2 regions of the Cupriavidus sp. TMH.W2 genome follow, and region 2 is predicted to be linked to the other one. Evidence: predicted binding sites of a transcription regulator. Region 2 holds the regulator's gene; the other holds the start of a gene.
What was found. The regulator FliA, encoded in region 2, starts transcription of late flagellar genes. The targets are predictions, from matches to a motif close to CTAAAGTTTNNNNNNNNNNNGCCGNTA.

Region 1 (4,948 bases), 470 kb from region 2:
CCGGCGCTGCTGACCTGGGTGCACGTGGCCGAGGTCTCGAGCTTCCTGGCGGGCTACCTGCGCTATGTCGGGCCGCTGGGGGACGCCGAGCAGGATCGCTACTACGAAGAAGTCGCGCGCATCGCACAGATGCTGGGCGCGGCCGACGTGCCGCGCTCGCGCGCCGAAGTGACCGCCTACCTTGAGGCCATGCGGCCCGCGCTGCTGGCCAGCGAACGCACCCGTGAAGTGGTGCGGCTGGTGAGAAAGATGCCGGTGGCCAACCCGCTGCTGCTGCCCGCGGTGCGCATCATGGCGGACGCTGGCATTGCGCTGCTGCCGCCATGGGCGCGGCACCAGCTCGACCTGGACGGACCTTCGCTCCGGCGCCCGGCAGCGCTGGCCGGCATGCGGGTGCTGGCTCCGGCACTGCGCTGGGCATTGGGCCCGGGTCTGGCCGCGCGCGCCCGGCGGCGCGTGGCCCGCGGCGCACCCGCCCCGGCCGGCTGAGGCTCTCGCCACCGTCCGCTGCGCGCTTGCGGCAGGGCCCTGCGGCGGCCCATGCGGGTTATCGGCGGTAAGCGACCATTTCTTGACGGGAAATGGGAAATAGCGGCAAAACCCACCGCATTTCGGAGAATTGCCTGCCCCGGAAGTGCCGTTAAATCTGCATCGGCATTCCGAACGGCCGGTCGGTCTTTTCAACCGCACCGGCCACAGCGCCACAGAGCGCGATTCAAACGACGCGGACAAAAAAAAAGCCCACGCGCGGGGTGCTCGTAGGCTTTCCAGGACTGCTCGAGCCAAGAAGCTCTTGTGGTGAATATAAACGCGCTTACATGAGGTGTAAATCCCGCTTCTATCAGGGGATTCCCCTAGGAAGTCGTGAGCTCGTTTACGCACTTTTAGTGTTTCTATCCCTGACGTCACTTTCAGGGCATTTTTCGCACGGGCTGGCATTTCCCTGCCAGCCCAGTCTCCACCCCGCCTGGCGGGCTGTTCCATGCGCACTGCGCGCGAGCTGGCGCGCATGCGGCTACAATAGCGCAGCAGCGAGAGCAACATTTTTGGTAGACCAAAGCCTCTAGACCTTGGGCGGCGTGCCGTTCGTCAATGCTTGTAAAGCTTTGTTACTCTCGGCTCTGAAGTACTCCCCTCCTCTTCTGGCAGCGCCAACCGTCGGCACCTGCGCGAAATCCCGGGGCCCGTGCGCCGGGCCTAGCGATGCCGCGGATCCGGCGGCCACCTCCGACGCCGTTACCGAGAGCGGATGTTTCTCCTGCCGCCCTGGCCGCGCCGCACCTCCGGCTGCCGGCCAACGGACTGTTATCAGCCGCCAGAACCCTTGCGGGCTCTTCCGGAGTCGTTGTGAAGAAGAAGGAAATCCGGCCCAAGCCACGCAGCCGAAAGCAATTGCAGCATCAGCAATATGCGGCATACAGCACCAGCCAGACCCCGGTGATCGTGCACCTGTCCAACGGCGCCCGGCTGCACGGGATGGTGCTGGCCTCCGACGACTACCTGCTGCTGCTCGGCCGGCAGCCGGACGACAGCCGGCCCACGGTGATCTACAAGCGGGCCATCTGCCTGGTCACGCCGGCCGATGCGCCGGAAGCGCTGGTGGTGGCGCCGGATCCGGCCAACGCGCCGGACTTTGTGCCTATCTATATCCCGCGCACCCGCAAGCGCCGCTAGGCCAACGCCGGCCCTGCACGCCCTTGCGCGCCCGCGCGGCGCTTCTGTCTGCCCTGCCGGGACCCCGCAAAACTATCGCGGAGATCACTCTAAACCTTTCCGGAGCCTGGTCGATAACCTTTGCAACGGAGGCACTACAGCACTGCAACGCAGTCGGCCAACGTTACGGCACCCGCCGGACTGTGTAAATCACTGCATATAGGAGTCGCAACCATGGCGTCCATTATCAATACCAACTCGTTGTCTCTGATGACTCAGAACAACCTGAGCGCGTCGCAATCGTCGCTGAACACCGCGATCCAGCGCCTGTCGTCGGGCCTGCGCATCAACAGCGCCAAGGACGATGCCGCTGGCCTGGCCATTGCCAACCGTTTCACCTCGAACATCAACGGCCTGACGCAAGCCCAGCGCAACGCCAACGACGGCATCTCGCTGGCGCAGACGACTGAAGGCGCACTGACCGAAGTCACCAACAACCTGCAGCGTATCCGTACGCTGTCGGTGCAGGCTGCTAACGGCTCGAACTCGTCCTCGGACCTGAAGTCGATCCAGGACGAAATCAGCCAGCGCATGTCGGAAATCGACCGCCTGTCGCAACAGACCGACTTCAACGGCGTCAAGGTGCTGTCTGCATCGGCCAAGCCGATCAACATCCAGGTCGGCGCCGCCGACGGCCAGACCATTGCTGTCAACCTGCAGCAAATCGACAGCAACAAGCTTGGCCTGACCGCCTTCAATGTGAACGGCCCGCAGGCGACCGGTACCTCGACCTTCAACGGTACTGCCCTTTCCGTTGCCGCTGACTCGGTAACGGCCGGCAATAGCACCGCCGCAATCAAGGCAGCGTATGGCCAGACCACCAGCATCACTGGCTCGACGGTAGGCGAACTGGCTGCGAACACGCTGGCAACGAAACTCGGCGTCGCCAACACCAGCGTGGCTGTCACCAACAACGCGGTGGTGGACGCCAAGGGCAATTGGTACGCAGAAATCAAACTCACTGCTGGCAGCGCAGCGGAAGCCTCCGCGCTGAACAATCAGGGTTTCAGCAACTTTACCAACGCCTCGTCCCAAGTCTTCTATGTTGGTATTGATCCGCAATCGGCCACGTTCTCCGGCGGCCCTCCCCCGACCAGCGCTGACTTCAAGATCGACACGTCGAAGATCGGCGTTTCGGACCTGACCAAGGGGGCCACGGCGAACCAGCTGTCCACCATTGACAGCGCCCTGCAGAAGGTAGACAGCCTGAAGAGCTCGCTGGGTTCGATCCAGAACCGCCTGGATTCCACCATCGCCAACCTGGGCACGACGATCACCAACCTGTCGTCGTCGCGTTCGCGTATCCAGGATGCCGACTACGCAACGGAAGTGTCGAACATGACCCGCGCCAACATCCTGCAACAAGCCGGCACCTCGGTCCTGGCCCAGGCCAACCAGACCACGCAAGGCGTGCTGTCGCTGCTGCGTTAATCGACTGACGCGTAGCACCGGTGCCGGGCCTCGTGCCCGGCGCTGTTGTGGAATGTTTCCCCAGGGCTTCGGTCCTGGGAAAACATTTCAAGAGACCACTGAGTCGAGACGATCATGGCTACTGCCGCTACCACTTCGTCCGCGCTGCCTCCTGCGCTGGCGACCCAGCTCACCGAGTGGCCGGACCGCCGCGTGACCGGTATGCCCGGTGAACGAGCCGCCGGCACGCCCGGCGCCCCTGCCAAAGACGGCAAGCGGCCATCGCCCTCGCTCGATGCAGCGCTAGAGCGCCTGACCGACGCACTGCGCACCGCCTCGGTCAGTGTCCAGTTTGAAATCGACAGCACCAGCCACCGCGTCATCACCAAGGTGATGGACAAGACCAGCGGCGAGGTGATCCGGCAGATCCCGACTGAAGAGCTGGTGCGCATCTCCGATGCAATGACCCAGCTGCAGGGCCTGTTCGTGAACCAGACCGCCTGAGCCGTCCCCCGGGCCTGGATTTGAAGTAGCACTCTGGAGTAGTAGACATGGCAACAATCTCTAACCTCGGCGTTGGTTCGGGGCTCGACCTGGGCTCGCTGCTCGACCAGCTCACCACCGCCGAGCAGGCACCGCTGACTGTCCTCAAGCAGCAGCAGTCCAGCTACCAGACCAAGCTGTCGGCCTATGGCCAGCTGCAGAGCATGCTTGCCGCATTCCAGGGAACGGCCAACCAGCTGTCCAAGCCGAGCTTCTTCAACGCAGCGACCGCCACATCCAGCAACACCAACGTCATGACTGCCACTGGCAGCAACACCGCCGCTGCCGGCAACTATGCGGTCAACGTCACCGCGCTGGCCCAGGCCCAGTCGCTGGTGAGCACAGGCCAGGTCAAGCAGGATGCGGCCATCGGCACCGGCACGATCCATATCGATTTCGGCGCGATTACCGGCGGCTCGCTCGACACCAATGCCGCCAGCCCCACATATGGCAAGTACACCGGGGCGAGCTTCACCGCCAACACAGGCTCGACCGGCTTCGACATCAAGATCGACAGCAGCAACAATACGCTGCAAGGCGTGCGCGACGCCATCAACAAGGCCAATGCCGGCGTCACCGCCAGCATCATCAATGACGGCTCAGGCGCACCCTATCGCCTGGTCCTGAACTCGAACAGTACCGGGGCCACCAACAGCATGCGCATCTCGGTCACTTCGAGCGACGGGACCAACGCGCTGTCCAATGTGGTTGCCAACGATCCGGCCGGCACGCAGAACATGCAGCAGACGGTCACCGCCCAGAATGCGGCGCTGACCGTCAACAATATCGCGATCCAGAGCGCCAGCAATCAGGTCTCTGGCGCCGTGCAGGGCGTGACGCTGTCGCTGGCACAGACCGGCACCAGCAATATCGTGGTCCAGCGCGACACCGCGTCGATCCAGAATGGCGTGCAGGCCTTCGTCACGGCTTACAACAACCTGCAGAATGCAGCCACCAGCCTGTCGGCCTATGATCCCGGCACGAAAACCGCCTCCCCCCTCACGGGAGACGGCGTGCTGCGCGTGATCCAGAGCCAGATCCGTGGCGTGCTCAACACACCGCAGCCGGGCAGCGGTGCCAGCGCCATCACCACGCTGACGCAAGTGGGCGTGACGTTCCAGCTCGACGGCACGCTGGCATTGGATTCGACCAAGCTGGCCAAGGCCCTGAAAGACAACCCGGCCGGCGTGGCCGCCGTGTTCGGCAATGACGACGGCAAAAGCGGCTACGGCAACCAGCTGAGCACGACCATCACGGCGCTGACCAGCAGCAAGGGGGCGCT
Region 2 (4,948 bases):
ATCGCCAAGGACTCGCCCAAGCTGACCGAGGACCTGGTGCCGAAGACCATTTCGCTGACCGCGCTGCAGAAGATCCTGCAGAACCTGCTGGACGAAGGCGTGCCCATCCGCGACATGCGCACCATCCTGGATGTGGTGGCCGAGCATGCGCCCAAGATCAGCGACCCGAACGAGCTGACGGCGATGGTGCGCGTGGCGCTGGGCCGCGCGATCACGCAGCAGCTGTTCCCGAACAACGCCGACCTGCAGGTGATCGGCCTCGATGCCGGCCTGGAGCGCGTGCTGTCGCAGGCGCTGACCAACGGCGGCGGGATCGAGCCGGGCCTGGCCGATGCGCTGCTGCAGCAGACCCAGGGCGCGGTCACGCGCCAGGAGCAGATGGGCATGGACCCGGTGCTGCTGGTGCCGTCGCAGCTGCGCCCGCTGATGGCGCGCTTCCTGCGGCGCACCATGCCGCAGCTGAGGGTGCTGTCGCATGCCGAGGTCCCGGACAACCGCAATATCCGCATCACCGCCATGATCGGCGCGTGAGGAGTCAAAGATGAGCGTAGCCAAGTTTGTCGCGGCCAATGGCCGCGAAGCCATGCGCCAGGTGCGCGAAGCCATGGGCCCGGACGCGGTGGTGCTGTCCAACCGCACCGTCGAGGGTGGCGTGGAGATCGTCGCCATGCGCGATACGGATCTGGGCAGCGTGCAGGCCACGGCGCAGGTCTACGTGCCGTCCGCGCCGGCGGTCGATCCCGCCGCCATCGGCGACCTGCGCGGCGAGCTGCAATCGATGCGCGCGATGATCGAGCGCCAGCTGGCCGGGATCAATCCTGCCCCTGGCGTGGTTGCCAGCGCAGCAGCGCACGGCGTGGCCGCCAGCGACCCGCTGCGCGAATCGCTGTTTGAATGGATGGTCGGCGCCGGCTTTTCCGGACAGCTGGCGCGCACGCTGCTGGCGCGGTTGCCGCTGGGCTACGACCGCCCCGCGGCCATGGGCTGGATCCGCGCCGAGCTGGCCAGCAAGCTGCCGGTGCTGGGCGACGAGAACAGCCTCTTTGCGCAAGGCGGCGTGCTGGCGCTGGTGGGTCCCACCGGCGTGGGCAAGACCACCACCACGGCCAAGCTGGCGGCGCGCTTCGTGCTGCGCCACGGTGCCGACAAGCTGGCGCTGCTGACCACCGACAGCTTCCGTATCGGCGCCCATGAGCAGCTGCGCATCTACGGCGACATCCTGGGCGTGCCGGTGCATGCGGTGAAGGACGCCGCCGACCTGCGCTTCGCGCTGGCGGCGATGAAGGACAAGCACCTGGTGATCATCGACACCGTCGGCATGAGCCAGCGCGACCGCAGCCTGTCGGAACAGATCGCCATGCTGGCCGGCGTGCCCGCGCCGGTGCAGCGCGTGCTGCTGCTCAACGGCGCCAGCCACGGCGATACCCTCAATGAGGTGGTGCACGCCTACCGCCATGACGCCGCGCCTGACGGCGGCGGCATCGACGGCTGCATCATCAGCAAGCTGGATGAAGCCACCCACCTGGGCTCGGTGCTGGACGTGGTGATCCGCCACCGCCTGCCGGTGTTCTACGCCTCCACCGGCCAGCGCGTGCCCGAGCATCTTGAGCTGGCCAACGGCACCACGCTGGTCGAGCGCGCCTTCCTGACGCCGCGCCGCGGTTCGGTGTTTGCCGATGCCGACGCCGCGCGCCGGCGCGCCGCCGGCGCTGATGACGAGGCGCCCGCGCGTGGCGGCGCCGACGAGGTGCTGCGCTCGCTGACCGACAGCGCCGACGCGCTGAGCCAGTGCGTGTCCGAGCTGAATGGCGCGGGCCTGGGTTTTGACCTGGCCCGCTCGCTGTGGCAACAGCGCAGCGCCGGCGCCCCGGCCCTGCGCGCCATGTCGCAGCAGGTGCGTGAAGCGGTCTGCCGCGACGTGACCGGCCAGTGCGAGCAGTATGTGCTCGCCGTCGCCGCCACGCTGCAAGTGGCTGTGCCCGGGCGCCGCGCGCCGCAGCCGATGCAGCATACGCTGTGGCTGGCCGACCGCAACGGCATGCCGCTGGCCGCCACCGTGACCCCGGCCGGCCGGGGTCACTATGCGGGCCAGCCGCTGGGCGAAGCCGAATCCGATGCCGCCAACCTGCGCGCCGCCATGAGCGCCGCGCGCAAGGTGGTCAACCTGCTTGACGCCGTGCCCGCCGCCGCCACGCTGGCGCGCTGGCAGCAGGCCGGCGAGCGCTGGGCGGCCGGCGCGCGCAAGACCGCGCGCGTGGTCAGCGCCGGCGCCGCCTGGAAGCTCGATGCACTGGCCGATACGCTGACCTTCCATGCCGTGGGCGAGGACACCGTGCGCGAGCGTGACGCCGTGCGCTGGCTGGCCAGCGTCGACGTGCGCGTGCCGGACAGCCCGGTGCGCGGCAAGGGCACGCCAGAAGGCGGCATCGACGCCTGCCTGGTGGTGGCCCGCCTGGCCGACCGCGCCACCGGTGAACTGCTCGATACCCGTTACCTGCTGTGCGATCCGGCGCTGACGCAGGATGCCGCGCAGGTGGCGCGCTGGGCCCTGTGGACCGACGCGGCCGATGCGCGCCTGCGCACGCTGCGCCACGCCATCGACCACTTCGCCCAGGACGCTGAAAGCGGCCACGCCGCCGGCGCCGCCCTGGCCGCGCTGCAGCTCGGATTGTCGGTGCTGCGCCTGGAACACGCGCCGACCGCGGCCGCGCCCGCCTTCCTCGCGCGCCTGGCCGGCCGCACGGTGCGCGAGGGCGTGCCGGTGCCGGGCCCGGTGCTCAACGAGGGCATGGGCCGCGTGCTGGCGCTGCTCGACGTGCTGGAAAACTATCCGGGCCGCGGCGCTGCCGTGCCGGCTGCAGCGATGGAGGTGCTGCCGTGAGCGGCCTCGCCATGGACCAGGCCGAGAGCCTGCGCCGGATGCTGGCGCCGCGCACGACACGCCGTATCGCGGTGGTCGCCAGCGAATGCGGTGCCGGCGCGACTACCGTGGCCCTGGGTTTGTCGAACGCGCTGGCCATGCAGGGCGAGCGCGTGCTGCTGGTCGATGAAGACGCCGCCGCGGCGCGCGCCACGCGGCTGTCCGGCACCAGGCCCGCCGGCACGCTGGCCGGTGTCAACGCAGGCCGCCTGTCGCTGGAAGCTGCTGCCGGCACTGGCCCGGGTGGCGTGCTGTCGGTGCTGCCGGCAGGCCGGCCCGTGCCGGGAAACACCTTGCCGGCCGCGGGTGGCTTTCGCAGCGTGGTGGTGGATGCCGCCATCGATGCCGACGGCGTGCTGTCGCCGCTTGCGGGTGGTGCGCACAACGTGCTGGTGGTGATGCGGCAGGAGCTGGCGTCGATCACCGATGCCTACGCCTGCATCAAGCGCCTGCACCACCTGTATGCCTGGCGCCAGTTCCACCTGATCGTCAACATGGCGGCCAGCGAGGCCACGGTGCAGGCGATCCTGCGCAACCTGGCGCGCACCGCCAGCCAGTATCTCGGCGTCGAGGTGCTGTGCGCGGGCTGGCTGCCGTGCGACCCGCTGGTGGCGCGCGGCGTGCAGCTGGGCCGCTGCGTGGTCGAGGCGTTTCCGGCGGCGCCGGCCACCACGGCACTGCGCCGCACCGCCGGCGGCATCGGCGCCTGGCCGCTGCGTGCCGATGCCGCTGCGCCGGCCGCAACCCCCGCGATGGCCTGAGCCTGCCAGCCATGCCAACTTACCGAACTGCACCCTGAGCCAGCCGGCCGCCGCAAGGCGTGCCGGACCAGCAATCCAGCATTCACGAGAATTGCACCATGTACACGATCCAGGGAAAGCTCGAACAGGCCGACGTGGTCAAGGCGCACGCGCAACTGGTGCGCCGCATCGCGCTGCAACTGGCCGCCAGGCTGCCCGCCAGCGTGCAGATCGACGACCTGATCCAGGCCGGCATGATCGGCCTGCTCGACGCCGCCAAGCGCTATGAAGACACCCATGGCGCGCGCTTCGAGACCTACGCCAGCCAGCGCATCCGCGGCGCCATGCTGGACGAGGTGCGTGCCAACGACTGGCAGTCGCGCAGCCTGCGCCAGTTCACCCGCCGCATCGAACGCACGCAGCGCAACCTGGAGCAGAAGCTCGGGCGCACGCCGATCGATTCCGAGGTGGCCGAGGCCATGGAGATGCCGCTGGACGAATACCAGCTGCTGCTCAACGAGGTCTATGGCTGCCAGCTGCTGCACTACGAGGATTTCGAGCGCTCCGGCGAAGAAGACTTCCTGGACCGCCACCTCGGCGGCAGCGATGACGGCAACCCGCTGACCGTGCTGATGGAAAGCGGCATGCGCGAGGCGCTGATCCGCGCCATCGAGCGGCTGCCCGAGCGCGAGAAGCTGGTGCTGTCGCTGTGCTACGACCAGGAGCTGAACCTGCGCGAGATTGGCGCGGTGCTCGATGTGACCGAGTCGCGCGTGTGCCAGATCCGCGGCCAGGCGATTACCCGGCTGCGCAACCAGTTGCGCGGCTTGCTGTGATGCGCAGGGCGGGCCGCGCCGCACAGGGCGCCTGCTGGATGCTGGTGGCAGTATCGGCCTGCGCCTGGGCGGCGTTCGACGCCGGCACCCGCCACGCGTGGACCGGCTCGGTCAACGGGCCGGCCCTGTACGGCCGCGGCCAGCGCGCGGTGTCGCCGCCGATCCTGCCCGCCAGCGTCCTGCCGCAGTCAGAAGGGGTCATTACCTCGGTGCGCTGGCGCTACAGCTTCGCCAGGACCCCACCGGCGGAGCTGCAAGCCTATCTCTGCAACGCCCGGCGCTGCGTGCTGCTGCTGGAGGCCGAAGGCAAGACCGATGCGTTCGTTGGGGATGACGCCACCAAGGGCTTCGTGTTCGCGTTCCGGGTGCCGGGGCAGGGCAGCCTGGTGCCGGTGTTGCAGGGGCGCAGCAATGAGGTGGTGGTGGGGTTCAGGTAGGGTCGGAGGCCGGCG

Region 1: a site for FliA is predicted at 1,764-1,790, ahead of ACREYQ_RS28585 (FliC/FljB family flagellin). Genes of this name have one in related genera too.

The regions. Positions count from the first base shown of each region.
Region 1 covers NZ_CP193793.1:2,467,431-2,472,378, forward strand. Annotated here, with positions in the region: gene ACREYQ_RS28575 (oxygenase MpaB family protein) at 1-489, shown strand, start outside; gene ACREYQ_RS28580 (RNA chaperone Hfq) at 1,348-1,674, shown strand; gene ACREYQ_RS28585 (FliC/FljB family flagellin) at 1,888-3,144, shown strand; gene ACREYQ_RS28590 (flagellar protein FlaG) at 3,259-3,627, shown strand; gene fliD (flagellar filament capping protein FliD) at 3,675-4,948, shown strand, end outside.
Region 2 covers NZ_CP193793.1:261,668-266,615, forward strand. Annotated here, with positions in the region: gene flhA (flagellar biosynthesis protein FlhA) at 1-531, shown strand, start outside; gene flhF (flagellar biosynthesis protein FlhF) at 542-2,881, shown strand; gene ACREYQ_RS18815 (MinD/ParA family ATP-binding protein) at 2,893-3,681, shown strand; gene ACREYQ_RS18820 (RNA polymerase sigma factor FliA) at 3,780-4,496, shown strand; gene ACREYQ_RS18825 (flagellar protein FlhE) at 4,496-4,933, shown strand.